DNA from 4 places in the Streptomyces sp. JN8 genome. Region 2 is predicted to be linked to each of the others. Evidence: riboswitches for the same ligand, from Rfam matches in the RefSeq annotation. Region 2 holds a riboswitch; each other region holds the start of a gene.
The links. Region 2 has a riboswitch for cobalamin ahead of ACY0MR_RS00870 (ABC transporter substrate-binding protein). Riboswitches for the same ligand answer to the same signal wherever they lie in the genome.
Positions count from the first base shown of each region.

Region 1 (6,932 bases), 860 kb from region 2:
CGGACCCCGGGCGTCCACACCCGGACAGGAATAGGTTAGGCTCACCTAACAAGCACCGCGTTGCCGCTGCCCCCGGACACCCGTCCGCGGGGCCGCCCGTCGGGGCCCACATCCCCCTGCCCGGAGACAAGGATCCACCATGCCTTCTGTGTTCACCCCCCTTCGCCGTCGCGCTCTCGTGGCGGGGGCCGCCGCGGTCACGCTCGGCCTGCTGGTGACCGGATGCGGCTCCGACGACAAGAAGGACGACGCGGCGGGCCCGGCGGACAAGGCCCCGGCCGGCGCCTTCCCCGTGACCATCAAGAGCGCCCTCGGCTCGGCCGTCATCAAGGACAAGCCCAAGCGCGTCGTGACCCTCGGTCAGGGCTCCGCCGAGACCGCCATCGCCCTCGGCAACGTCCCGGTCGGCATCGAGGAGTACCCCTGGGGCAGCGACAAGACCGGCTACCTCCCCTGGATCCACGAGGCGGTGACCAAGTCCGGCGCCACGCTCCCCAAGCAGTTCAAGGGCGGCGAGGAGCTCGACATCGAGGCCATCACCGAGCTGGAGCCCGACGTCATCCTCGCCCCGTGGTCGGGTCTGACGCAGAAGCAGTACGACATCCTCAAGGACATCGCGCCCACCGTCGCCTACCCCGAGAAGGCGTGGAGCACGAACTGGGACCAGCAGATCGAGATCATCGCCAAGGCGCTCGGTCAGCCGGAGAAGGCCGAGGAGCTGGAGTCGAAGATCGACAAGCAGCTCGCCGACGCGGCGGCATCGCGCCCCAACTACAAGAACGTGACGTTCTCGTACATCTACAACACCGGCCCCGGCACCCTCGGCATCTTCAAGCCCGAGGAGCAGCGCGTGGCGATGGTCTCCAAGCTCGGCCTCAAGGTCGACCCGATCGTCGACACCTTCCCGGAGACCGAGGGCACCGACTCCGCCCTCATCGGCCTGGAGAACGCCAACAAGCTGGCGAAGAGCGACATCGCCTTCACGTTCTACATGGACGAGAAGTCCCGCAAGACCGTCGAGGCCCAGCCGCTCTACGCGGCCATCCCCGCCGTGAAGAAGAACGCCCTGGTCTACAGCCACGACACCCCCTTCGTCACCGCCTCCTCGATGATCAACCCGCTGACGGTGCCGTACAGCATCGAGCGCTACCTCCCGATGATCGACAAGGCCGTCGCCAAGGCCGGGAAGTAACCACGGGCCCCCGCGTGACCACTCTCTCCAAGACCGCTCAAGGCCCCGCCGTGGTACGGCGGGGCCTTGGCCGGCAGGTCCTGGCCGCCGTCCTGTGCCTGGCCCTGCTCGCCCTGGCGCTCCTCGCCAGCGTCATGTTCGGCAGCAAGCCGACCTCCGCCGGCGACGTCCTGCGGGTCGTCTTCGGCGACGGCGGCGACGCGTACACCCGCACCGTCGTCGAGAGCCGCTACCCGCGCACCGCCCTCGGCGTGCTCGCGGGTCTCGCCCTCGCCGTCGCCGGCACCCTGATGCAGGGCATCACCCGCAACCCGCTCGCCGAGCCGGGACTCCTCGGCATCAACGCGGGCGCGTCCGCCAGCATCGTCGCCGCGACCGCCTTCCTCGGCGCCTCCGGGCAGCGGGAGACGATCTGGTGGGCCCTCCTCGGCGCCCTCCTGACCGGCGTGGTCGTCCACGTCGTCGGCACCGTCGGAGGCGGGGGCGGACCGGTCCGGCTGGTCCTCGCCGGCGCGGTGCTCTCCGCGATCCTCGCCGCCTTCATCCAGGCCGTCGCCCTGTCCCGACCGCGGATCTTCGACACCTACCGCTACTGGGTGGTGGGCGCGCTCGGCGGGCGCGGCTTCGACGCCCTCTGGGCGGTCCTGCCGTTCGCCGCCGCCGGCCTCCTGCTCGCCCTGCTGCTGGCCCCGGGGCTCAACGCCATGGCCATGGGCGACGACAAGGCGGCCTCCCTCGGCATCAGTCCGGCCCGGGTCAAGGGCGCCGGGCTGCTCGCGGCGACGCTGCTCGCCGCCGCCGCGACGGCGGCCGTCGGGCCCATCGCCTTCGTCGGCCTCGCCGTCCCCCACCTCGTGCGGGCACTGGTGGGCGCCGACTTCAGGGCCCAGATCCTCTTCACCTGCCTCGCGGGGCCGACGCTGCTGCTCCTCGCCGACGTCGTCGGCCGGGTCGTGCTGCGCCCGCAGGAACTCATGGTCGGGGTCGTCACGGCCTTCGTCGGCGCCCCCGCCCTGCTGTTCGCCGTTCGCCGTATGAGGGGAGCGGGATGAAGACCGCCGACCGGACCGACTCTCCCGACCGCGCCCGGACCGACGGGCCCCGCGGGCCGAAGCCCGCCCGCCGCGGCGTGCTGCGGATCGGCCCCTGGGTCGCCGTACCCGTGCGCCGCAGGACCGTGATCGCCGCGGCGGTCTCGCTCCTGCTGCTCTGCGCGGCCGCCGTGGCCACGCTGTCGATGGGCCGCCTCGGCATCGACCTGCCCGACCTGCCGTCCGCCCTCGCGGGCGACGCCACCGGGAAGAACGCCTTCGTCCTGAACCGGCTGCGCGGCCCGCGGCTCGTCGTGGCCGTCGCCACCGGTGCGGCCCTCGGCCTGTCCGGGGCCCTGTTCCAGTCCGTCACCCGCAACCCGCTGGGCAGCCCCGACGTCATCGGGCTCAGCGCCGGGGCCGGAGCGGGAGCGGCGGCCGCCGCCCTGTTCCTGCCCGACGTGATGCCGGTGTCCGTCGGCGCCCTGCTCGGCTCGGTCCTCGCGATGGCGGTCGTGTTCCTCTCCACCGGCACCGGGTTCCGCAGCCCCGGCCGGCTCGTGGTGGCCGGCATCGGCGTCGCCGCGATGGCGACCGCGCTGACCCAGTACGTGGTGTACGCCGTGGAGCGCGACAAGGCCAGTTCCCTGACCGCCTACATCAACGGCAGCCTCTCCGCGCGCTCGTGGGACGACGCGGCGGTCGTGTGGACGGTGCTCCTCGTCTCCCTGCCGTTCGCCGCCCTCCTCGCCCGGCCCCTGAGCATCGGTGAGATGGGCGACGACCTCTCCACCGGCCTGGGGGCCCGGCCGGGGCGGACGGCGACCTGGGCGATCGCGCTGTCGATCGTCCTCTCGGCGGGAGCCGTCAGCGTGGCGGGTCCGATCGCGTTCATCTCCCTGACCGCCCCCCAGATCGCCAAGCGGGTCGCCCGCAGCGGCGGACCGCACCTGGTGATGTCCACCCTGCTGGGGGCACTGCTGCTGGTCCTGGCCGACCTGACGGCGCAGCAGCTGCCGCTCTTCGACGACCTGCCCGTCGGCCTCTACACGATGGCCGTCGGCGGCGCGTACCTCGGCTATCTGCTGCTGCGCGAGTGGCGGCGTCCCGTCGCCTGACCCCGGGGGACCCCTCCGCCGGGTGCTCGGGGGTGTCCTGTCGGTCGGGCCGGGCTCGCGGGGTCTGACCGACGGGACACCCCCTAGCCGGACCCGAGCGGCGTCCCGACGCTCAGGTTCCAGCGCCCGGCGCGCCCGCTCAGGTGAACGGCGGTCAGCGGACGGACGTCGAGCCTCCCGGCCGCCTCGTCGGGCGCCCCGAGGGCGTGCACCAGGGCGGCCCGGATCACGTCCGGTTCGGCGACGACCGTGACGCGCCCCGACTCCCCCCGCCGCGCGTCGAGCCAGGCACCGACCCGGAGTCGCAGCTCGCGCGCGGACTCCCCGCCGTGCGGCGCCGCCGTGGGGTCCGACAGCCAGACGCCGAGCGCCGCCTCCTCGGCGGCGGCGACGGCCGCCAGGGTCCGTCCCCGCCAGCGCCCCATGGCGCAGCCCGCGAGGGCGGACACCGCCTCGGCCGACAGGCCGAGGGCCTCCGCCGTCCCCCGGCAGCGCGCCGAGGGCGAGGAGTACGCGCGCGCGGACGCATCGACGGCGGAGGCCGCCGACTCGGCACGGGCCAGGCCCGCGGGGTCGAGCGGACGGTCGTCGTCGAACCCGACGTCGCGCGGGGCCCCGCTCGTGGCGGGGGAGATCAGCGTCAGCCGGACGGTCATCGGCGTCCTCGTCGGTCGGGTCCCGGGGCGCGCCCAGGGTAGCGCCGATCCCGGTGACCACCGTGTTCGGCCCGGGGCGCGGCCGGGGGCGTGCGAACGTGATTCAGGCCTCACGCCCTTGGCGGCACCCCCGGTGCGCGGTACGGTCGGGCGACATTTGAACAGCGTGACGACGGCGAGACGGAAGTCCGGTGGAAATCCGGCACGGTCGCGCCACTGTGAGCCGGGCGCCGCCCTCCTTCCGGAGGCGGTGCGACGGTGAGTCAGACCCGTGGACCGTCGTCCTGCACCACCGTCCGGGACGCGAGTTCCCGTAGGAGGTTCCACCATGGCCGAGGCTGCCCTCACCGCCGCCGCATCCGCCCCTTCCGTGGCCGTTCCGGCCCCGCTGCCCGTCCGGGCCGTCCTTCCCTGGGCGTTCTTCGTCGGCCTTCTCGCGCTGATCGCGCTGTACTTCGTGGGCGCCGAGCAGGGTGCCACCTCCCTGATCGCGGGCTCCGACGTGCACGAGTGGGTGCACGACGGACGCCACCTGCTCGGCTTCCCCTGCCACTGAGAGGCGATCCGCACATGCACGCCTCAACTGTCAGATCCCTGCTGGTCCGCGGCATGCTCGCGGGCCTGGTCGCCGGTCTCCTCGCCTTCGCCGTCGCCTACGTGGTGGGCGAGCCCCCGGTGAACGGCGCCATCGCCGTCGAGGAGGCCCAGGCGGCCCAGGAGGCGGACCCCGCCGCCGGGGCACACGCCGGCCACGGCGGCACGGGCGCCGCCGAGGTCGCGGAGGAAGAGGAGGAGGCGGTCAGCCGCCCCGTCCAGTCGACCTTCGGCCTGGCCACCGGCGTCCTCGTGTACGGGGTGGCGCTCGGCGGCATCGCCGCGCTCGCCTTCTCCTTCGCGCTCGGCCGGATCGGCCGGTTCAGCCCCCGGGCGACGGCGGCGCTCACCGCGGCGGCGGCGTTCACCACCGTCTACCTGGTGCCGTTCCTGAAGTACCCGGCGACCCCGCCGGCCGTCGGCAACCCGGACACGATCGGGAAGCGCACCACCCTGTTCTTCCTGATGATCCTGCTCAGCGTGCTGCTCGGGCTCGCCGCGGTGATCGCGGGCCGGCGGCTCGCACCGCGCCTGGGCAACTGGAACGCGACCCTGGCCGCCGCGGCCGGTTTCGTCGTCGTGACCGGTGTCGCCTTCGTGCTGCTGCCGGCCAACGACGACGCGGTCAAGGCGGGCTTCCCCGCCGCGCTGCTCTGGGAGTTCAGGCTGGCGTCGCTCGCGGTCCAGGCCGTCCTCTGGGCGGTGTTCGGGGTGGTCTTCGGCGTCCTCGCGCAGAAGGTCCTGGCCGGCCGGACCACCGCGGCCGGGACTCCCGCCGGGGCCGGGGCGCCGCTCCCCGGCTGACCCGTCCCGGACCGGACCCGGACCGCCCGCCCCGTACGCTCCGGCGTACGGGGCGGGCGCGCGTTCCGGGGTCGGACCAGGCGCCGCATCCGGCCGTGCGGGTCCTCGACCCGGCCGAACCGGGTCGCGGGGCACGGTTCAGGCCCGCCGGGCCCACGCCTCCTCGAACATCTCGTGCAGGGGGGCAACCGGCAGCAGCCGCTCGAAGGGCGAGAGGACCCGGCCGCCCAGCCACGGCCTGGCCCGGAGGGACGCCAGCTTCGCCTTCTCCAGGGGCAGGTGGGGCGCCTTCAGGTCGCTCCACTCGCCGGGCAGGAACAGGGTGCGGCCGGCCCGCGGCCGCCTGGCCTCGACGACCGCGCCGGTGGCGAGGAGCTCGGTGCGGACCTCCGTGTGCCGCTTGGCCGTCCAGCCGTTCCACCGGCGGACGTTCCGGTCGGTGGGCGCGGCCAGCGTCGCGAGCTGGAGGTACAGGGCGGCCGCGGCCGGCCCGGTGCCCAGCTCCCCGGCCACCCGCGCGACGAGCTCCGGGCAGGACTGCCGGGGGTCCGCCTCGTACGCGCCGTCCGGTACGGCCCCGGATGCGGCCCTCCGCATGATCCGGTCCAGGCCGCCGCCGGCGATCAGCGGTTCCAGCCGGTCCAGGGGGCCGGTGAGCTCGGCGACCTCGCGGACCCGCCGCCACGCCTCGGGGTCGGCGACCGCCGCGGGCCGCAGGGCGGCGTCTCCTCGGGGAGCGCACACCACCAGGGCGCCGGAGTCGTACGCCGTCATGTCCGGTGTCCCCGCCTGCTCCGCGCGGAGTGCCAGGGACACCGGGAGGGTCGCGGGCCCGAACCGCTCGGCGATGCCCTCCGGCGTGTCCTCGACCGTCGCGTCGGGGAGCGCCACGAGGAGCTCCGGTCGGGACAGTTCGGCCCGCAGCCGCTCGTAGAGGGCCGTCGCGCCCGCGACGGCCGGGTCGCCGACGGGGCGGTCGGTCCACGCCCAGACCAGGGCGGTCGCGATCCGCCCGACGGCGAGGCCGACCGGGGTGCCGTAGGGCAGCTCGGGTCCGGCCGGGGGCAGGGCCCTGACCTCCACGCCGAGGCCGTACCTGGGTGCCGCGAGTTCCCAGCCGGCCGCGGGCACGGTGGCGTCCTCGGCCGCCCCGTAGCCGCCGGCGAGGCGTCGGGCCCACACCTCGGAGAGGCCGAGCTCGGCCTCCAGGGCGTCGGCGGCCTCGTCGTCCACGGCGGGCAGGGTGCCCATCCGCTCCCGCCACACGCCCGCCATGCGCTCCACGGCCGCCTCGACGCCGCCGGGCCGCCACAGCTCGGCCGGGTCCCGGGGCAGCGCCGCCGCCAGCACGGCCCTCCGGCCGTCGCCGCCGAGCCGGGCCCGGAGCCTCCGGTACGACTCGGCCGTCATCGGACTGGCCTTGTACGGCGCCTTGCGGGCGAGGGCGAGGTCCTCGTCCCGGTCGGCGCGGCCGACGAGGCCGGCGACCACGAGCCGGGCCACGGGCCGTCGTACGCCGGTCAGTTCGGCGAACCGC
Region 1 is NZ_CM147852.1:1,040,072-1,047,003, forward strand. Features, by position in the region: gene ACY0MR_RS04375 (iron-siderophore ABC transporter substrate-binding protein) at 140-1,192, shown strand; gene ACY0MR_RS04380 (FecCD family ABC transporter permease) at 1,243-2,244, shown strand; gene ACY0MR_RS04385 (FecCD family ABC transporter permease) at 2,241-3,341, shown strand; gene ACY0MR_RS04390 (histidine phosphatase family protein) at 3,425-3,997, opposite strand; cobalamin riboswitch at 4,154-4,292, shown strand; gene ACY0MR_RS04395 (CbtB domain-containing protein) at 4,326-4,553, shown strand; gene ACY0MR_RS04400 (CbtA family protein) at 4,568-5,395, shown strand; gene ACY0MR_RS04405 (hypothetical protein) at 5,534-6,932, opposite strand, start outside.
Region 1: linked by a shared signal. The riboswitch ahead of ACY0MR_RS04395 (CbtB domain-containing protein) and the one ahead of ACY0MR_RS00870 (ABC transporter substrate-binding protein) in region 2 are both predicted to bind cobalamin.

Region 2 (6,932 bases):
GGAGACGAATCAGGCGGGTGGAAGCCTGGGATTCGTTCAGTCCGTCCACGGGTTACCCCTGTCGGCTGCCGAGCCGTCGCCGCTGTCGCGTCGGCTTCCGAGGTCCGGCGCTCTTCGTGCCCGGACCTCGCACTGTCCCCGCCACCGGCACACGTCACCTGTGTGCCCTGCAGGCACTCATCGCCCAGTTTAGACGAATGTGTACATACAACGCATCGTGTGCACGCCGACCGGCGAGACGCGGCCCCGCGACGGCTCACGGGTGGGGACCGCGGGGCCGGGGCGGCTCGGCAGGGCTTCCTCCCTCGGGTGCGGGAGAATCGGGCGATGGACCGATCCGACGATGACGCACGACCCGACCGGCATCGCGACACACCCCGGCCTTCCTGGGCCGTGGCGTACGACGGGGGCCGCCCGGAGGGCGGGCGCGCCTGCGGCCATGCCGCGACCCTCCCCGTCGCGCCGGATCAGCCGGCCGATGCCTGCGCCGAGTGCCTTTCCTCGGGTGGGAGTTGGCGGCGGCTGCTCTGGTGCGCGACGTGCGGACACGTCGGTTGCTGTGACAGCTCGCCGGGGCGGCACGCGTACCGGCATCACGACAGGACCGGGCACCCGGTCGCGCTGACTCTGTCCGCGGACGAGGACTGGGCCTGGTGCTACGAGGACGAGGTCTACCTCGTCCGGTGAGCCGCCTGCGGACGGGAGCCGGGCGGGCGGGCGTGGCGTCCTCGGACGGCCGTACCCCGCCGCGTACGCCCGGGCGAGCCGGGGGGGGCCGCCCCGGCGCGATGCCGGTCGCCGAGGCGGCGCGAGCCGTCAGAAAGCCGGCCCCGGTGCCGGTACGGGCCCGGGCAGGGGCCCCGGGTTCGGGCCGGGCTCCGGGCGCGGATCGCCGGGCTGCGGGTCCGGACCGGGCTGCGGAGGAGCCGGGGGTACCGGGTCGGGCCCGCCGGGCGTGGGCACCGGGCCGGGGACCGGACCCGGCTGCGGGCCGGGACCTGGGCCGGGGGCCGGGGTGGGGTTCGGGGGCACCGGATCGGGCGGCGGAGTGCCCAGTTCCGTCGTCCCCGCGTGCCAGGGCTCGCGACCGGGGTCCGGCGGTGGCCCCGCCGGGCCGGGAGGGACGGGACGCGTGGGGGGCGCCAGTTCCGGATCCGACGGGTCCGGCAGATTCGGACGGCCGGTCCGTACGTCGCTTCCCATGATCACACCGCCTTACCGGGTAGGGAGGGATGCTGTTCTCCTCCCCCACTCGGCTGCCCGGAGAGATCCCGCTCATGCGCCCGCGAGGACAGGTGCACCCGGGCGGCGGCACGGGCGTGCGCAGGTACGCCCTCCGTTCGGCGACTGCCGGTTCGAGATCGAAAGGCCGGCCGTCCGCGGGCGAGAGCGGCGGCCGGACGGCCCTCAGCCGGCCTTCCCTCCGGCGGGCGGCTTGCCGGGTCCAAGATCGCCCTGTGGTAGTTTGCCCGGGCCAGTCGTACCCCTGTACGTATCGACACGGTATGTGCGCGGGTCAGGGAATCCGGTGGGAATCCGGAGCTGACGCGCAGCGGTGAGGGTGACGGGCGGAGCAGCGGCCACTGGGTCCCGACGGGCCCGGGAAGGCGTTCCGTCCGGACGACCCCGAGTCCGAAGACCTGCTGGCGCCCCGGACGGCGTGCCGTCGTCCGGGAAGCACCGTACGACAGGCTCCGCGCATGAGCCCTGACGCAGAGGACTCCTCCTGTGCCCCTCGCCCACCGTTCCCGTGCCGCCGTGCTGCTCGTGGCCGCTGCCGCCCTCGTCTCCGGCTGCGGCGACACCACCGGGGCGGCCAAGCCCGAGGCGAAGCAGGCGGGGCCCGGCCATCCGGTCCGTCTGGACAACTGCGGACAGCGGGTCGAGCTCGACCACGTCCCCCGCCGGGCCGTCGCCCTGGACCAGGGATCGGCCGAGATCCTGCTCTCCCTCGGTCTCGCCGACCGCATGGTGGGCACCGCCACCTGGACCGATCCGGTCCTCGGCGGGCTGGAGAAGGCGAACGCGACCGTGCCCCGGCTCGCCGACCGCTACCCCTCCTTCGAGAAGGTCCTCGACGTCGAACCGGACTTCGTCAGCGCGTCCTTCCTGTACACCCTCGGCAAGGGCGGCGTGGCCCCGCGGGAGCGGTTCACGAAGCTCGGCGTGCCCACCTACCTCTCCCCCGGCGACTGCGTCGGCAAGGACAACGGCGGCGGTGGCGACGGTGTGCGGACGAGGCCACTGACCATGGACACCGTGTACGGCGAGATCCGGGACCTCGCCCGCGTCTTCGGCGTGCCGGAGCGCGGGGAGAAGCTCATCGGCGAGCTCCGCGCCCGGGTCGGGAAGGCCACGGCCGGCGCGGACTTCGGCGACGCGTCCGTCCTCTACTGGTTCTCCGACTCCCAGGGACCGTACATGGCCGGCTGCTGCGGCGCTCCCGGCATCGTCAGCGGGGCGCTCGGCGTGAGGAACGTCTTCGACGACACGAAGGAGGAGTGGCCGCAGATCAACTGGGAGACCGTCGCCGACCGCGATCCCGACGTGCTGGTGATCGCCGATCTGACCCGCAGGGCGCAGTCGGCGGAGAGCGCCGCGAAGAAGATCGAGTTCCTGGAGTCCCACGCGGTCACCCGCAACATGACGGCGGTGCGGAACAAGCGGTACGTGATCCTCAGCGGTCAGGCCATGAACCCCACCATCCGCACGGTCGAGGGCATCGAGAAGGTCTCCGCCGCGCTCAAGACGTACGGTCTCGCGAAGTGACCCGGCCGGGGCTGGAGACGGCGGACCCGCCGGACCGTGATCACGCCGACCGGCCCGCCGCGGTGGGTCGGTCCGTGCGCGCCTCCGTCCGCACGTCCCGCGCCCTCGCGACGGTGGCCGCGGTCGGCGGGGTCGTCCTGCTGTGCGCCTCGGTCGCCGTCGCCCTCACGATCGGTCCGGCCGACATCCGCGTCTCGGACTCCTGGTCCGTCGTGGCCGCCCACCTCGGTGGGAGCCCGTCCGGCCTGAGCGCGATCCGCGACGGCATCGTCTGGGAGCTGAGGCTGCCGCGTACCCTCCTCGCGGCCGTCTGCGGCGCCGGCCTCGCGGTCTGCGGCGCGGTGCTCCAGTCGCTGCTGCGCAACCCGCTCGCCGACCCGTTCGTCCTGGGCGTCTCCTCCGGGGCCTCGACCGGTGCGGTGGCCGTCATCGTCCTCGGCGCCGGCGGGGGCCTGCTCCCCGTGACCGGGGGCGCGTTCCTCGGCGCGCTCTGCTCCTTCGCCCTGGTGCTCGTCCTCAGCCACACGCTGGGCGGGTCGACCGACCGCGTCGTGCTGGCCGGGGTGGCGGCGATGCAGCTCTTCTCGGCCCTCACCTCGTTCGTCGTGATGACCGCCGCCGACGCCGAGACCACCCGAGGGGTCCTGTTCTGGCTGCTCGGCTCCCTCGCGGGAGCGGACTGGACGGACGTCGGGGTGTGCGCCGCCGTCCTCGCCGTCGGACTCGTCGTCTGCGGCGGACACGCCCGCACGCTGGACGCCTTCGCGTTCGGCGAGGACGCGGCGGCGACGCTCGGCGTCGGGGTCGCGCGGACCCGTCTCGTCCTGCTCTCGGTCACCGCCCTGCTGACGGCGGTCCTGGTCTCGTCCGCCGGCGCGATCGGCTTCGTCGGCCTGGTCCTGCCGCACGCGATCCGTGCCCTCGTGGGCCCCGGCCACGCCCGGCTGCTGCCCCTGACCGCACTGGCCGGGTCGGTCTTCCTGGTGTGGGCCGACACCCTCGCGCGTACGGTGCTCGACCCGCAGGAGGTGCCGGTGGGCGTGGTGACCTCCCTGGTCGGCGTCCCCGCGTTCGTCCTCGTCCTGTACCGCACCAGGAGCACCCGATGACCGACTCGGTCACGCACGTCGGCACCTCCGGGCTGCACGCCGCACGCGTCTCCCGTACCGCCGGCGGCGCTCTCGTCCTGGACGGCGTGACCGTCGCGCCGCGCCCCGGCACGCTCACCGGCCTTCTGGGACCGAACGGTTCGGGGAAGTCGACCCTCCTGAGGGTGCTGGCCGGAGTGCTCGCCCCGGACAGCGGGCTCGTGACCCTGGACGGCGATCCGCTGAGCACGGTTCCGCGCCGGGTGCTCGCACGGCGACTCGCGGTCGTCGAGCAGCACGCCGACACGCAGGTCGACCTCACCGTGACCGACGTCGTACGCCTCGGCCGCATTCCGCACCGCCGCGCCTGGTCGCCGGCGACGGCCGCCGACGAGGAGGCGGTACGGACCGCGCTCGCCCGCACGGGGCTCGCCGACCGGGCGTACCGCACCTGGCGCACCCTCTCCGGCGGCGAGCGCCAGCGGGTGCAGATCGCCCGTGCGCTCGCCCAGGATCCGCGCGATCTCCTCCTCGACGAACCGACGAACCACCTCGACATCCAGCATCAACTGGACCTCCTGGCCCTGGTGTCGAGTCTGCGCCTCACCTGCGTCATGGCGCTGCACGACCTCAACCTGGCGGCGATGTACTGCGATCACGTGGTGGTGCTGCACGAGGGGCGGGTGGTGGCGGCCGGGCCGGTCGCGGACGTCCTCACGGAGCGACTCGTTCAGGAGGTCTACGGGGTCCGGGCGGTGGTGTCCTTCCCGGGCCCCGGCGACCGCCCCCACGTCCGCTTCCTCGGCACGGCGTCCTCGGGTTCGTGAACGGGCGACGCCGGCCCGACGAGGCCCCGGCCGGTGGGTTCCTCGGGGCTGTCAGAACGGCGGTTCGGTGGAGAAGGGGTCGTCCCGGGCGGGCGTGGGAGGCTTGACCGGCGGCTCCTGGAGGATGCGTACCGCTTCCTCGACGCGGCCCTGGTCGATGAGCAGCTCGGCGCGCGACGGGCCGCCGCCCGACGGATGCCGGTCCAGGAGCGCGGCGGCCTCCTCGTCCCGACCGGCTTCGGTGAGCACGTGCGCCAGTCCGCGGGCCGCGTACCAGGTGTCGCCCTCCGGGTGCGCCCGGGCCTGTTCGATCGCCTCGTCCAGACGGCCGCACCGGGCCATGAGGGGGAGTCTCATCCAGAAGAATTCCCAGTCCTCCCGGCCTTCCCGGCGGGCCTTGAGGGCGTCGAGGTGGGCGAGACCGTCCTGAGGACGGCCGTCGTCGGCGTACAGGGTGCAGAGCGTGCGGACGATCCAGTCCTCCGCACCGCCGGGCCGCTCGGCGAGCGTCCGGATCACCTCGATCGCCTCGTCCCGGCGTCCGTGCCGAACCAGGTCCGGGCAGCGCACGACGGACGCGCCGGTGCGGGCCGTGCGCGGTCGCCGCCTCGTTCCGGGTCCGGCGGCCCTTCCCTGAGATGATCTTCACGGGGCAAGGGCTGACGAGGCGTGGAGAGGCGACGTTCATGGCGGACGAGCGGGTGTACGTGGTGACCGGGGGCGGCACGGGGATCGGGGCCGCGACCGCGCGGGCCCTGACCCGGGCGGGTCACGCGGTGGTCGTGTCGGGGCGGCGGCCCGAGCCGCTGCGGCTGGTCGCCGAGGAGACCGGAGCGCTGGCCGTCCCTTCGGACATCGGCGACCCCGCCGCGGTCGCCTCGCTCGTCGAGACCGTCGTCGACTCGTACGGGCGGCTCGACGGTCTGGTCCTCAACGCCGGCATCGGACGGGGCGGCGGGGTGGGCGAGGTGACCCTGGACGACTGGGACGAGGTCATGCGGACCAACCTCACCGGCCCGTTCCTGCTGCTGCGCGCCGCACTCCCCCACCTTCTCGAAGCCCGTGGCGCGGTCGTCGCCGTGGCGTCGGTCTCCGCCCTGCTCAGCGGGGCGGGGAGCGCGGCCTACGCCACGTCCAAGGCGGCGCTGCTCCAGCTGTGCCGCTCCCTCACCGTCGACTACGCGGGCGCCGGGCTGCGCGCCAACACCGTGTGCCCCAGCTGGATCCGCACCGAGATGGCCGACCGTCGCATGACGCGGTTCGCCCACGAAGCACACCTGGGAGACCCGGGCGCGGACGGAGTGGAAGCGGCGTACGAGGAGGTCACCCGGGCCCTGCCCGCCGGCCGGCCCGGCAGGCCCGAGGAGGTCGCGGAGGCGATCTGCTGGCTCCTGTCGCCCGCCGCCTCCTTCGTCAACGGCGCCGTGCTCACCGTCGACGGCGGCGCCACCACACTCGACCCCGGGACGCTCGGCTTCGGCTTCCAGCTACAGCCGCGGACTCCGCGGGGCTGAGCCGCCGTCACCGTCGGGGGGTCGCCGGCCGGCTCAGCCGTCTGCGTGGCCTCCGCCGCGGGGCCCGCGGTCGTCGCGCTCCGGCTCGCAGCACTCCGTACGGGGACGGGCCGGTGACGACGTCGCTCCGCGCCTCGGCGGCGACCGGACAGACCCGCACAGAACGGCGGCCGGTGAGACCTGCGCGGGATCGGCCCCGAGGCCGCCGTCCTGGACTCGGCGGGCATCCGACGGCGATATTCCGTCGCAGGTCAGAACGGGTCTCTGTTAACTTCCCGTCGTATCGGATCCGGCGAACGGGCTGCTGCGCAGCCGATGTCAGCCGTCACGTCTCGGGGAAGCAATGAAACTGGCCCTCACCATCCACCGGGCACGGCTCGGATCCACCGAGTTCAAGGTCATCAGACCTGCCCGCCCGCTCGCGCACGCGGTGCTCATCGACCGCGACCGGTGGCTCGACGCCTACCTCGACCGGGATGCCGCCCAGCGCATCGGCGCACTGTGGGAGGTGGCGGCCTCGTCCCCGCGCTCGCTGGTCCACCTCCCGATGCGACGCGACCACGCCCCCGCCGGCCGGGAGGGCGACGACAGCCACCGGCAGCTCGACCTCGTGGTGATGCACCACTCGCTCCAGTTCGCGCCTTCACGCTGGAAGGAGCTCCGCAACCGGCTCGACCGCGGACGGCCGCGGACCGTGACCCTGCCGTGGGCCGGGGATCCCGGTGATGACGGCA
Region 2 is NZ_CM147852.1:175,793-182,724, forward strand. Features, by position in the region: gene ACY0MR_RS00865 (UBP-type zinc finger domain-containing protein) at 394-687, shown strand; cobalamin riboswitch at 1,459-1,662, shown strand; gene ACY0MR_RS00870 (ABC transporter substrate-binding protein) at 1,729-2,769, shown strand; gene ACY0MR_RS00875 (FecCD family ABC transporter permease) at 2,844-3,878, shown strand; gene ACY0MR_RS00880 (ABC transporter ATP-binding protein) at 3,875-4,684, shown strand; gene ACY0MR_RS00885 (tetratricopeptide repeat protein) at 4,736-5,203, opposite strand; gene ACY0MR_RS00890 (SDR family NAD(P)-dependent oxidoreductase) at 5,371-6,198, shown strand; gene ACY0MR_RS00895 (hypothetical protein) at 6,542-6,932, shown strand, end outside.

Region 3 (6,932 bases), 540 kb from region 2:
CGTCGCCGAGTTGGCCGGTCTCCAGGGCGCAGTCGCCGAGTCCGAGCAGTGCGTCCGCCCGCTCGGGCACGAGGTCGAGGTGCTCCGCGTCGGTGAGGAGGCGCCGATAGTGGACGGCGGCCTCCTCCGCCGTCCCGGTGGCGAGCCGGCGGCGTGCCTCGACGAGGGCGAGCCGCAGCTCCGTGGCGAGGTGCGCGGGTCTTCCGGTGGCCAGCTCCTCGTACGTCGTGCCGAGCCGGTCCGCGAGGAAGCGCAGGGCGGTCTCCGAGGGTCTGACCCGGCCCGACTCCAGCGTCGACACGTACGCGGGGGTGTACGAGGGTTCGGCCAACTGCCGCTGTGTCAGTCCCCGTCGGGCGCGCAGCTGCTGCACTCGGCGGCCGATCGCGGCCGGTTCGTCCATCAGGGCCCCCAGGTTCGTGAACTGCCCAGTATCCAGGCGCGGCAGGCATTGCGCACGCCCTCGCCCTCCCCCTAGGTTAAGCGACTCGTTGACTGTGGTTACTTTCTTGCTTAACTCGCCTGGCAAGGGGCTGATTTCATGCGTTCAGCACGACGAGCGGTCATGGCGGTCGGAGCGGCCGCCGCCCTCGCGGCCGTGCTCGCCGCCGCACCCGGCAGCGCCGCCGCGGAGCCGCCGGCACCTCGTACGGCCGGGGTCGAGGTCGAGATACCGGGGCCCGAGGACGGCACGCTCGCCGGTTCCGGTCACACGCACGTGCCGCCGGAGGGCCGGGACCGGCCGGCCTCCCGCCTCTCGTCGGCCGAGGTGGCCGCCGACGGCGAGGTGGCCAAGATGGTCGACAACGGCTCCACCGCCGACCGGCTCGACATCGTCGTCGTCGGCGACGGGTACACCGTCTCCGAGCTGCCCCGCTTCCACGCCGACGCCCGGAGGAAGTGGGAGGAGCTGACGGCCGTCGAGCCGTACACCACCTACCGCGGCCTCTTCAACGTGTGGACCGTGGACGCCGTCTCGAACCAGTCCGGGGTGTCCGGCGACCCCTCGCCCGACACCGTCCGCGACACGGCCCTCGGCTCGTACTTCTGGTGCGACGGGATCGAGCGGCTGCTCTGCGTCGACCAGGACAAGGTCGACGGGTACGTCGCGAAGGCGCCGGAGGCAGACCTGGTCCTCGTCCTCTCCCACAGCACCAAGTACGGCGGCGCCGGCTACAACGAGCGCAGCGAGACCCTCGGCTACGAGGGGATCTCGACGGCCTCGGCCGGCAACGAGAAGTCCGGTCAGGTCGCGATCCACGAGACCGGCCACTCCCTGGGCAAGCTCGCCGACGAGTACTTCTACGCCGACTATCCCGGCTACGAGCGGTACGAGGGCCCCGAGCCCGCCGACTCCAACATCACCACCCTCACCGCCGGCGAGCTGGCCGACCGGGGAACCAAGTGGCACCGCTGGCTCGGCGAGCCGTCCCCCGACGGCGGCGTCGTCGGCGCGTACGAAGGCGGCGGCTACTACGCCACCGGGCTGCGGCGCCCCACCGAGGACTCCCTGATGCGGTCCCTCGGCAAGCCCTTCAACCTGCCCGGAGTGGAGGCGATGATCGCCGGCTTCTACCGCGAGGCGCGCATCGCCTCCCCCGTCACGGCCACCGACCGCACGCTGCGCAGGGGCGACACCGTCACGGCCCTGGTGCCCCGGCTGGCGGGGGCGGACGGGCGTCAGCTCACGGTCCGCTGGTACCTGGACGGGCGCGAGGTGAAGCCCCTCGCGGGGCGCACCCGGGTCCGGGTGTCCGACCTGTCCCTGAGGCTGCTCGACCTCCGGAAGCACACCCTGTCCCTCACCGCCGAGGACCGCAGCCCCTCGGTCCGGGACCGCGGCATCGCCCGGACGATGAGGTCCACGGTCAGCTGGACGATCCGGTTCTGACGGAGGACCGGCCGCGCCCGTCCGCCCGCCGACGGTGTCCCGCCGTCGACGGGGGGCCCTCGCCGCCGTCTCCGCACCGGCGCGACTCGGCCACCCGTCTCATTTCAGCGTCCGTATGGTGGACGCGGGCTCGCCCCCGGGTGATCCGGCACCCTAGTCTGGCCGGGCAGCTGGTTCGCCCCGTCCGCCAGGCGGGATGCGTCGTAAGAGGGAACCCGGTGGGAATCCGGGACTGCCCCGCAGCGGTGAGCGGGAACGACCGCCGTCATACGCACTGGGACCGGACAACGGTCCTGGGAAGCGACGGCCAGTAGGTGTCCTCCGGTCAGGCCGGAGAGCGTGCCCGCGAGTCCGAAGACCTGCCCGTTGCCCGCACGCGGACGATTCCGCGCGCGGACATTCCGGTGACCTCGTGGGCGGGTCGGCGTACACAGCGAGCGGCACGCACGGTCTTCTCCCGTGACGTGGTCCGCGCGTCCTGTCGTTCCCTTCGCGCCCGCGTCCCGTCGCCCGGGATGTCTCTGGACACATCTCGCGAAGGAGAGTTCCGTGACAGCGAAGCCCGCAGCCGCGGCCGCACGGGCCACCGTGTACGGCTACCCCCGCCAGGGTGGGAACCGCGAACTGAAGAAGGCCGTCGAGGGCTACTGGAAGGGCCGGGTCACCGCCGACGCCCTCCGGACCACCGCCGCCGACCTGCGCCGTTCGAACTGGCGGCAGCTGGCCGAGGCCGGCATCGACGAGGTGCCGACCGGTGACTTCTCGTACTACGACCACGTCCTGGACACCAGTGTCATGGTCGGCGCCGTCCCCGCGCGCCACCGCGCCGCCGTCGAGGCGGACGCGCTCGACGGCTACTTCGCCATGGCCCGCGGCACGCAGGACGTCGCGCCGCTGGAGATGACCAAGTGGTTCGACACCAACTACCACTACCTGGTCCCCGAGCTCGGCCCCGGCACCGTCTTCAGCGCCGACTCGGCGAAGCAGGTCGCCGAGCTGAAGGAGGCCGTCGCCCTCGGCCTGACCGCCCGCCCGGTCCTCGTCGGACCCGTCACCTACCTGCTGCTCGCCAAGCCCGCACCCGGGGTGGCCGAGGACTTCGACCCGCTCACCCTCCTCGACCGGCTGCTGCCCGTCTACGCGGAGGTCCTCGCCGACCTGCGCGCGGCGGGCGCCGAGTGGGTCCAGCTGGACGAGCCCGCCCTCGTCCAGGACCGCACCCCGGCCGAACTGAACGCCGCCGCCCGCGCCTACCGCGATCTCGGCGCGCTCACCGACCGGCCCAGGCTGCTCGTCGCCTCCTACTTCGACCGCCTCGGCGACGCCCTCAAGGTGCTCGCGGCGGCACCGGTGGACGGGATCGCCCTCGACTTCACCGAGCGCGCCGCCGGCAACCTCGACGACCTCGCGGGCGTCGGCGGACTGCCCGGAAAGCGGCTGGTCGCGGGCGTCGTGAACGGCCGCAACATCTGGATCAACGACTACCAGAAGTCCCTGGCCACCCTCGCGACCCTGCTCGGTCTCGCCGACCGGGTCGACGTTGCCGCGTCCTGCTCGCTCCTGCACGTCCCGCTGGACGCGGACGTCGAGCGCGACATCGACCCGCAGGTCCGGCGCTGGCTCGCCTTCGCCCGGCAGAAGACCACCGAGGTCGTCACGCTCGCCGAGGGCCTGGCGAAGGGCACCGACGCGATCACCGCCGAACTGGCCGCCAACCGCGCCGACCTGGCCTCCCGCGCCGACTCCGCCCTCACCCGCGACCCGGCCGTACGCGCCCGCACCGCCGCGATCACCGACGCGGACGGCCGCCGCTCCCAGCCGTACGCCGAGCGGGCCGCCGCCCAGCGCGCGCACCTCGGTCTGCCGCTGCTGCCCACCACCACCATCGGCTCGTTCCCGCAGACCGACGAACTCCGCGCGGCCCGCGCCGACCTGCGCGCCGGCCGCGTCGACACCGCCGGCTACGAGGAGCGGATCAAGGACGAGATCCGCGAGGTCCTCTCCTTCCAGGAGAAGACCGGCGTCGACGTCCTCGTCCACGGCGAACCCGAACGCAACGACATGGTGCAGTACTTCGCCGAGCAGCTCACCGGGTACGTCGCCACGCGGCACGGCTGGGTCCAGTCGTACGGCACCCGCTACGTCCGGCCCCCGGTCCTGGCCGGGGACATCTCCCGCCCCGAGCCGATGACGGTGCGCTGGACCACGTACGCGCAGGCGCAGACCGCCAAGCCGGTCAAGGGCATGCTGACCGGCCCGGTCACCATGCTCGCCTGGTCCTTCGTCCGCGACGACCAGCCGCTCGGCGACACGGCCCGGCAGGTGGCGCTCGCCCTGCGCGACGAGGTGGACGACCTGGAGGCGGCGGGCACCTCGGTCATCCAGGTCGACGAGCCCGCGCTCCGGGAGACCCTCCCGCTGCGCGCCGCGGACCACGCCGCCTACCTCGACTGGGCGACCGAGTCGTTCCGGCTCTCCACCAGCGGGGTCCGGCCCGGCACCCAGATCCACACCCACATGTGCTACGCCGAGTTCGGCGACGTCGTCCAGGCCATCGACGACCTCGACGCCGACGTCATCAGCCTGGAGGCCGCCCGCTCCCACATGCAGGTCGCCGGTGAACTCGCCGAGCACGGCTACCCGCGCGAGGCCGGTCCCGGTGTCTGGGACATCCACTCCCCCCGCGTCCCCAGCACGCAGGAGGCCGCGGCGCTGCTGCGCAAGGGTCTGGAGGCCATCCCCGCCGAGCGGCTCTGGGTCAACCCCGACTGCGGACTCAAGACCCGCGGCTGGACCGAGACCCGCGCCTCCCTGGAGAACCTCGTCACCGCGGCGCGGCAGGTCAGGAGCGAGCTGAGTACCGACGAGGGCTGACGCCCCGCGGACCCGGGCCGGGCGTCCCGACGTCCGGCCCGGGCGCCCACGACCGGATCCTCACTAGACCGGGGCGCCTGGGCCGTCTGGGTCCGCGAGGTGCGCGCCACGGCGGACGCGGTCAGGCTCGCGCACGCTCTCGTGTCCGCGTCCTGACCGACGTCCGTGTACACGACGTCCGCGGACCCGACGGCCGCGGACCCGACGGCCGCGGACCCGACGGCCGCTTCCCCTCCCGGCGAGGGGCAGCAGCCCGGGCGGGTCAGCGGTGGGTGAAGTCCGGGGCCCGCTTGTCGACGAAGGCCGCCATGCCCTCCTTCTGGTCGGCCGTCGCGAACACCGCGTGGAACAGACGCCGTTCGAAGCGGACGCCCTCGGCGAGCGTGGTCTCGAAGGCGCGGTTGACGGCCTCCTTGGCCATCATGGCGACCGGCTTCGACATGCCCGCCACGGTCTCGGCGACCGCGAGGGCCTCGGAGAGGAGGTCGTCGGCCGGGACGATCCGGGAGACCAGGCCCGCCCGTTCGGCTTCGGCGGCGTCCATCGTCCGTCCCGTCAGGCAGAGTTCCATGGCCTTGGCCTTGCCGACGGCCCGGGTGAGGCGCTGGGACCCGCCGATGCCGGGGATGACGCCGAGCTTGATCTCGGGCTGGCCGAAGACGGCGGTGTCGGAGGCCAGCAGGATGTCGCAGAGCATGGCCAGCTCGCAGCCGCCGCCCAGGGCGTAGCCGGAGACGGCCGCGACGGTGGGGGTGCGCAGTTCGCCCAGCCGGTCCCAGGCGGTGAACCAGTCGGTGAGGTACATGTCCATGTACCCCTGGGGCCGCATCTCCTTGATGTCCGCGCCGGCGGCGAAGGCCTTCGGGGAGCCGGTGATCACGACGCAGCCGATGGCCGGGTCGCGGTCGAGGGCCCGGGTGGCTGCCACGACCTCCTCCATGACCCGGAGGTTCAGGGCGTTGAGCGCCTCGGGCCGGTCGAGGGTGAGCAGTGCGGTGCGGGCACCCGTCCGCTCGACGGTGATCGTCTCGTAGTCGGTCGCGGTCATGCGGTGGTGGTTCCCTTCGGTGCTTCGGCTGCGGTGTCCCGCAGGGCGTGGACGATCCCGGAGAAGTCCTGGGCGGCTCCCGCGCCCTCCGCGAACGCGGCGTACATCTCGGCGGCCCGCAGGCCGAGCCCCGCGTCGATGCCGCCGGCGCGCAGGGCGTTCGCGGCGAGGCCCAGGTCCTTGGCCATGAGCGGGGCGGCGAACCCGGGACGGTAGTCGCGGTTGGCGGGGCTCGCCGGTACGGGGCCGGGGACGGGGCAGTTGGCGGTGAGGGCCCAGCACTGGCCGGACGCGGTGGAGGCGACGTCGTAGAGGGCCTGGTGGGAGAGGCCGAGGCTCTCGCCCAGGACGAAGGCCTCGCTCACCGCGATCATCGAGATGCCGAGGATCATGTTGTTGCAGATCTTGGCGGCCTGACCGGCGCCCGCGCCGCCGCAGTGCACGGCGCGCCTCCCCATGGTCGCGAGCAGCGGTTCGGCCTCGGTGAACTCGGCCTCTCCTCCTCCGGCCATGAAGGTGAGGGTGGCGGCCTCGGCTCCGACGACACCGCCCGACACGGGGGCGTCCAGGGCGCGGTGGCCGGCGGCCGCGGCGGCCTCGTGGGCGGCGCGGGCGTCGGCGACGTCGATGGTGGAGCAGTCGATGAACAGGGTGCCGGGGCGGGCGGCGGCGAGCAGGCCCTCCTCCTGGTAGCAGCCGAGGACATGGCGGCCCGCCGGCAGCATGGTGATCACGACGTCCGCTGCGGCGGCGGCCGCCCGTGCCGAGTCGACGGTCCGCACTCCGGCCGCGGCGGCGGTCGCCAGAGCCTCCGGGGCGAGGTCGAAGCCGAGGACGCGGTGGCCGGCGGCGGCGAGGTGGGCGGCCATGGGGCCGCCCATGTGGCCGAGGCCGACGAAGCCGATGACGGTGGTCACCAGGGCACCTCCTGGAGCGAGTCGGGGGAGGTGAGCCGCAGCTCGCGGTCGGCTCCCAGCGGGGCGAAGTAGCGGGCCACGTCCTCGTCGGTGACGTCCGACGGCCGGGCGGGGGACCAGCGGGGGGTGCGGTCCTTGTCGACGACCTGGGCCCGGATGCCCTCGACCAGGTCGGGCGAGGTCAGCGCCGCGCACGAGACGC
Region 3 is NZ_CM147852.1:719,336-726,267, forward strand. Features, by position in the region: gene ACY0MR_RS03195 (helix-turn-helix domain-containing protein) at 1-403, opposite strand, end outside; gene ACY0MR_RS03200 (M64 family metallopeptidase) at 542-1,891, shown strand; cobalamin riboswitch at 2,046-2,272, shown strand; gene metE (5-methyltetrahydropteroyltriglutamate--homocysteine S-methyltransferase) at 2,441-4,765, shown strand; gene ACY0MR_RS03210 (enoyl-CoA hydratase) at 5,028-5,813, opposite strand; gene mmsB (3-hydroxyisobutyrate dehydrogenase) at 5,810-6,730, opposite strand; gene ACY0MR_RS03220 (enoyl-CoA hydratase/isomerase family protein) at 6,727-6,932, opposite strand, start outside.
Region 3: linked by a shared signal. The riboswitch ahead of metE (5-methyltetrahydropteroyltriglutamate--homocysteine S-methyltransferase) and the one ahead of ACY0MR_RS00870 (ABC transporter substrate-binding protein) in region 2 are both predicted to bind cobalamin.

Region 4 (6,932 bases), 6.1 Mb from region 2:
CGTGCCGAAGAACTGGGCGAAGACCCCGCCCCGGTCGATGTCGCCGACCACCACGACCGGCAGCCGCGCCGCCCTGGCGATCCCCATGTTCACGATGTCGGTGCGTCGCAGGTTGATCTCGGCCGGGCTGCCCGCGCCCTCGCAGATCACCGCGTCGTACGTGCTCCGCAGCTCCTCCAGGCACGCGAGGACCGGCTCGAAGAGCTCCTTCTGCCGCCCTCCGTGGTAGCCGCGGGCGCTCAGCTCGCCGACCGGTCGGCCCATCAGGACGACCTGGCTGGACCGGTCGCTGCCGGGCTTGAGCAGCACGGGGTTCATCAGCGCGGTGGGCTCCACCCGCGCGGCCTGCGCCTGCATGGCCTGGGCGCGGCCGATCTCGGCGCCCTCCCGGGTGACGAAGGAGTTGAGGGACATGTTCTGCCCCTTGAACGGCGCCACCTTCAGGCCCTTGCGGACCAGCCAGCGGCAGATGCCGGCCGTCACGACGCTCTTGCCCGCGTCGGACGTGGTCCCGGCGACGAGCAGACCCCCGCCCCTCATGCGTTCCTCCGCTTCCGGGCCGGCGCGCCCAGGGCGCCGGATATCAGGCGGCCGCCGACACAGGCGGCCAGGGTGAGTGCGGTGACCCGCCGCGACAGGCGCACGGCCCGGTCGATGTCGGCCACCTCGACGTCCCTGCCCCCGCCGTTGAGCACCGGCCGGTGCTCGACCCGGCCGCCGTACGCCAGGGTGCCGCCGAGGCGTACGCCGAGGGCGCCCGCGAACGAGGCCTCGACGGGGCCCGCGTTGGGGCTGGGATGCCGCGCGGCGTCGGCCCGCCAGGCGCGCAGCGCCCCGCGCGGGTTCCCGCCGGCGACGGTCGCCAGGGCGGCCGTCAGCCGGGCCCCGGGCCAGCCGGCCACGTCGTCGAGGCGGGCCGAGGCCCAGCCGAAGCGGCGGTGCCGGGGCGACCTGTGGCCGACCATGGCGTCGAGGGTGTTCACGGCGCGGAAGCCGACGAGGCCCGGGACGCCCGCGACCGCGCCCCAGAAGAGCGCGCCGACCACGGCGTCGGAGGTGTTCTCGGCGACCGACTCCACGACGGCGCGGGCCATCGCGGGTCCGTCCAGGGACTGCGGGTCGCGACCGCAGAGGTGGGGCAGCCGCTCCCGGGCCACCTCCAGGTCTCCGGCGGCGAGCGCCCCGCCGATGGCCCGGGCCTCCCGCCCCAGGGTCGTACCGCCGACGACCGCCCACACGGAGGCGGCGGTCAGGGCGACGGCGGCGGCCGGCCGGTTCCGTACGGCCCGGGCGGCGAGCGCCCCGAGGGCGACGGTGGATCCGGCGCAGACGGCGGTGTGCAGGGCGCCCCAGCCGCGGTGGTCGTGGTGGAGGCGGTCCTCGACCGCGGCGGCCGCCCGGCCGAACGCGGCGACGGGATGCCCGCGGCGGGGGTCGCCGACGAGCAGGTCGACGGCGAGACCGGCGGCCGCGCCGTACGCGAAGACGCCGGGGGAGGTGAGGCCGGTTCTGCTGCGGCCGGGCATGGCGCATGTCCTCACTCAGGGTCCGCGCCCTGGATCGACGTGACCGGCGGCGAGAGTTCCTGACTCCCGGACCCTCGGATCCGGTCACAGTGGCGGGACCGCGCCGGATTCGCACCGGACTTCCTCTACTGCCGCCGTAATGGCCCCGGCAGTCCACCACGCCCCGAGAACAGCCGTCAACTCACCCTTGACCTGCACCGGGTCACTGTGCGGAGCACCACAGACACGACGGCGGGGCGGCCCGCACCCGAAGGTGCGGACCGCCCCGCCGGCCGGGTGCGGACCGTCAGACGACGATCAGGTAGATGCCGTACGCGACGGCCGCCGCGCACAGCGCGAAGCAGGCGTACGCGGCGGTACGGGCCAGAGCCGCGGAGCCTCCGCGGGCGGCGGCCTCCTCCTGCTTGGTGAGGCCGACGATGCCGAGGGTGAAGAGGCCCACGAGCGCGACGGTCGCCACGAGGCTGACTCCGAAGACGGAGCCGAGAGCTGCCCAGTCGATCTTCATGTCGTTCGTTCCTTAGACCGCGGCGGCGGGGGCCGGGGGAGCGGTCGGGTCGGTGGGGGCCGGCGCGGGGATGGTCGTCCGGAGCTCCTCGTCCGCGACGGCGGCGACGGAGCCGGCGGGCGGCGGCGGGGTGACGGCGGCCATGGCGGTGGTCACGACGCCCGCGGGCTCGCCGTCGAGGTCGTCGTCGGTGACGTTGTTGTGGTCGACCGGCTTGCGGCGGGAGAGCGACCAGATGACGGCCGAGCCGACGACCAGGAGGACGGCGACGGCGGCGATGCCCCAGGGGCCCTGCTTGGTGAGGAACTCGGCACCGGCGCCGACCAGGGCGGCGGCGGGCAGGGTCAGGCCCCAGGCGACGAACATCCGGGTGGCGGTCGACCAGCGGACGACGCCGCCCTTGCGGCCCAGACCGGCGCCCATCACGGCACCCGAGCAGGACTGGGTGGTGGAGAGGGAGAAGCCGAGGTGCGAGGAGGCGAGGATGACCGTCGCGGCGCTGGTCTGGGCGGCGAAGCCCTGCTGCGGCTGGAGGTCGGTGAGGCCCTTGCCCATGGTGCGGATGATGCGCCAGCCGCCGAGGTACGTGCCGAGGGCGATGGCGACACCGGCGGAGACGACGACCCACAGCGGGGGGTTCGAGCCGGGGGCGACGACGCCCTGGGTGACCAGGGCCAGGGTGATGATGCCCATCGTCTTCTGGGCGTCGTTGGTGCCGTGGGCGAGGGAGACGAGACCGGCGGAGGCGATCTGGCCGGCCCGGTAGCCCTTGGCCGTGGCCTTCGCCTCGGGGTTGGCCTTGATCCTGTACGTCAGCCGGGTGGCGGCCATCGCGGCGAGGCCGGCGACGATCGGCGCGGCGACGGCCGGGATGAGGACCTTGGTGACGATGGTGGGCCCGTTCACGGCCGACCAGCCGGCCGACATGACCGCGGCGCCGATGAGGCCGCCGAAGAGGGCGTGGGAGGAGCTGGACGGGAGTCCGAGCAGCCAGGTCAGGAGGTTCCAGAGGATCGCGCCCACCAAGGCGGCGAAGATCACCTCTGTACGAATGCCCTCTTCGTTGATGATCCCGCCGGAGATCGTCTTGGCGACCTCCACGGACAGGAACGCGCCGACGAGGTTCAGCACGGCGGACATGGCCACCGCCGTCTTCGGCTTGAGAGCACCGGTCGAGATGGTGGTGGCCATCGCGTTCGCGGTGTCGTGGAAACCGTTCGTGAAATCGAACACGAGAGCTGTCACGACCACAATGGCGAGCAGCAGCGTGATGTGTTCCATTTACCCAGGCAATCGTTTGAGGTCAGTGGCGGGACGAACGTAAGCAACCTGGGTGAACGGAAGGTGAACTGGGTCGGGCGTTGCGGTGTCCCGAACCGGCGTCCGGGGATTCCGCTTACGCCTCCCGGAGCTCCGCTGTCCAGCATGCGGTCACCCCGCGACCCCGGGTAATACCGGTCGTCACCGGGCACATGAGACCCACCCCCGTCCCCCCGCCGTCCACCGGTTCCGACCCCTGGACGGAACCATCCGACCGGGGGACCCCGCCGACGAGACCCAGGTCACCCTCCGGAGGGTCTCCCGCCCCCCGGAACGGCCCCGGACGAGGAGCCGCCTACGGCCCCTCCCGCGCCCCCCTCGACCGGGCCGTCCGGGTCCCACCGGTGGCAGACCGCCCCCGTCCTGCCGAGACTGGGAGCGTGCGCCCGGCTACAGCGACGGCAGCGGCCGTCACCACCCTGATCGGTGTCGGCGCGGTCGCGTTCGCGGCCGGCCGGTACGCCAGCGACGCCGCCCTCAAGGCGCCGTCCGTACGTCCCCTGCCCGGGGACCCCAAACTCACCGTGCACGCCACGGGTCCCGACCGGATCACGCTCACCCGCAGCCTCGCCTCGCTGCGCCCCGGGACCTACGGCCTGGAGGGCCACGGCCAGCACGCCGTCACCGGCCCCGTCCTCGACCGGGTCCCGCACACCGCGGACACCGTCGTCCGGCGCCTCGAACGCGTCGAGCGCGGAGTCCTCGGCCCCGGCTCCCGCGTCCGCCTCACCCCCCAGCTGCACATCGGGACGCCGACCACCGCCCTCGGGCTCGCCCACGAGGACGCCGAGATCCCCGGCGAGCTCGGCCCCCTGCCGGCCTGGCTCGTCGCGGCGCCCCGCACCCTCTGGGTGATCGCCCTGCACGGGCTCGGCGGCACCCGCGAGCACCCGCTGAACGTGGTCCCCTTCTACAACCGGCGCCACGTCCCCGTCCTCGTCCCCGCCTACCGAGGCGACGAGGGGGCCCCCGCCTCCCCGGACGGCCTCGCCCACCTCGGCGACTCCGAGTGGCGCGACGTCGACGCCGCCATCCGCTACGCCGTCCACCGGGGCGCCGCGAAGGTCGTCCTGCACGGCTGGGGGACCGGCGCCTCGATGGCCCTGCGGGCCGCCGCCGAGTCCGGGGTGCGCGACCGGATCGCCGGACTCGTCCTGGACTCGCCCGTCCTGGACTGGGAGGCGACCCTCCGCAACCTCGCCGCCGCCCGGCACGTGCCCGCCCCCCTGCTCCCGCTCGCCGTCCGGGCGGCCCAGGGCAGGACGGGACCGCACGGCGACCTCCTCGAAGCCGTCTCCGCGCCCGGCGCGCTGCGGGTCCCCGTGCTCCTCGCCCACGGCCCCGACGACACCGTCGCCCCGTGGGAACCCTCCGTCGAACTCGCCGCCCGCCGCCCCGATCTGGTCACCCTCCTGACCGTCCGGCACGCCCCGCACACGGCGATGTGGAACGCCGACCCGGTCCGCTACGAGGAGGCCCTGCGCCGCTTCCTCACCCCGCTCCTCTAGGCGGCGCGCGCCGCGCCGGGGACGGCGCGTCCGATTCCGATTGGGCTTTCGGGCCGTCAGCGGGAAGACTGCCCCCGTGACGTCTCGAAAGCCCGATGGCAACTCCAGACTCCGACTCGTCCGCCCACGGGCGCTGGCCACCGCCCGACGGGCCGTGACGACCCGGCGCACCCGGCCGGCGCCGCGGCCGCCCGAGGGCACCCCGCCCCGCGCCGAGCTGGCCCGCCAGGCCCGGCACGTCCTCGCCGACGCGGTACGGATCGCCCGCTGGGCCGCCGTCGAGCGCGGCGCCGTCGCCGCCCCCAGCGGCCCCTCGGCCCCCTCCGCGCAGGAACGGGCCGCCGTCGCGCTGAACCTGACACCCGGCCAGATCCGGGCCGGCTGGGACCGCGCCCGGCTCGCCGGCCTCGTCGAGCTCCACGGCGACACCGCCCGCCCCGGCTGGCGGCTCCAGGCCTGGGACCGCGACGACTCCGCCGTGCTGCGCGGCTGGGTCGCCCTCTTCGACGCCTGGTCGCTGGTGCACCCGGCCCCCGAGGGCGTCGCGCCGAGCGCCGTCGCCGAGGTCGTCGAGGCCCTCCCGCAGGTCCTCTCGCTGCTCCAGCTCTCCCAGGGCCCGGTCCTCGTCCCCGTCCTGCTCGACCTGCTCGGCCAGCGCGTCGAGGAGCTGCGCGGCGAGCGCTGCGAGGTCCCGGGTGCCGAACAGGCCGCCGCGGCCCCCGACGCGCCCGCCGCGAGCGGCACCGGCACCGACGGGCTCCCCGCCCTGCTCGACTGGGCGCTCGAAGGCCTGGCGGCCGTGGGAGCGCTCACCCTGGACGCCGGCGCCGAGGGCCGCCACGCCACCCTGACCCCCCTCGGCAACTGGGCGGTCTGGGTCAAGCTGGAGCAGATCTGCGTCGCCGCGCAGAGCCCCGCCGGGAACATCGAGCAGTCCGCCGGGGACATGCTCCGCGGCTGCGCCCGCCTCACCCCCGGCCCGGCCCGCGCCGAGTACCGCGCCTGGCTCGCGGCCCGCACCCTCTCCAGCGCCGTGGCCGAGCTGCTCGCCGTCGCCCGCGGCGAGGACGCGCTGCTGCGCGGACTCGCCTTCGAGGCCCTGCGGGTCGTCGGCGCCCCCGCGGAGGCCGAGGTGCGGGCCACCGTCGCCGAGCCCTCCCTGCGGCCGTACGCGCTGCTCTGGCTCGCCGAGTACGAGGGAGCCGACCCCGACGACGCGCAGGAGGTCCTCACCCGCGCCGAGTCGACCTGGCTCTGGGTGGACACGGCCGCCGCCGTCGCCGACCACGGGGAGAGCGAGCTGCTCGTCCGGCACCTCGACTCCGCCGTGCAGGGCACCGTCCCGGCGCTCCTCGACGAGATCCGCGCCGTCGGCCACCCCCGCACCGTCCAGGTCCTGGTCGCCCTCGCGGCGGCCCACCCGGACCCGGCCCTGGCCAAGGCCGTCCGGCGGGCCGCCTTCCAGGTCCACACCGGGGGAGCCTGACCGCCCCCCGGGGGACCGGGCGGGACACGGGCGAGCCCCCGGCGCGGCTACTCCGCGGAGCCGGGGGTGTACGTCCCGAAGCTCCAGACGTTGCCCTCGCGGTCGCGCGCCATGTAGTCCCGCGAGCCGTAGTCCTGGTCCGTGGGCGGCATGACGATCTCGACGCCGTGGGCCACCGCCCGCGCGTGGTGGTCGTCGACGTCGTCCACGTGCACGAAGACGCCGACCGGACCGGCGCCGGCCATCAGCTTGTCGAACTCGCTGCCGGTGCCCTTGCTGCCCAGCATCACCATGCCGTTCCCGTACGACAGCTCGGCGTGCGCCACGCGCCCGTCCTCCGTCTCGTACACGGCGTCCGCCCGGAAGCCGAAGCCCTCCGTCAGGAGGGTGATGGCCCCCTTGGCGTCCTGGTAGGTCAGCGTGGGACAGACGTGGGGTGCCTCGGGCATCCCGATCACTTCCTCTCGGTCCGGTCGCGGGCGACCGGGTCTGGGTCCGCGGGTTCCGCCGACGGTCAGCGGAAGGTGTTGCACCGGGCCATGTCGCCGGTCCGGTAGCCCTCGTAGAACCACTGCTGGCGCTGG
Region 4 is NZ_CM147852.1:6,308,601-6,315,532, forward strand. Features, by position in the region: gene ACY0MR_RS27765 (cobyric acid synthase) at 1-540, opposite strand, end outside; gene ACY0MR_RS27770 (cobalamin biosynthesis protein) at 537-1,526, opposite strand; cobalamin riboswitch at 1,558-1,699, opposite strand; gene ACY0MR_RS27775 (hypothetical protein) at 1,813-2,034, opposite strand; gene ACY0MR_RS27780 (anion permease) at 2,047-3,315, opposite strand; gene ACY0MR_RS27785 (alpha/beta hydrolase) at 3,735-4,862, shown strand; gene ACY0MR_RS27790 (hypothetical protein) at 4,939-6,348, shown strand; gene ACY0MR_RS27795 (VOC family protein) at 6,396-6,797, opposite strand; gene ypfJ (KPN_02809 family neutral zinc metallopeptidase) at 6,863-6,932, opposite strand, start outside.
Region 4: linked by a shared signal. The riboswitch ahead of ACY0MR_RS27770 (cobalamin biosynthesis protein) and the one ahead of ACY0MR_RS00870 (ABC transporter substrate-binding protein) in region 2 are both predicted to bind cobalamin.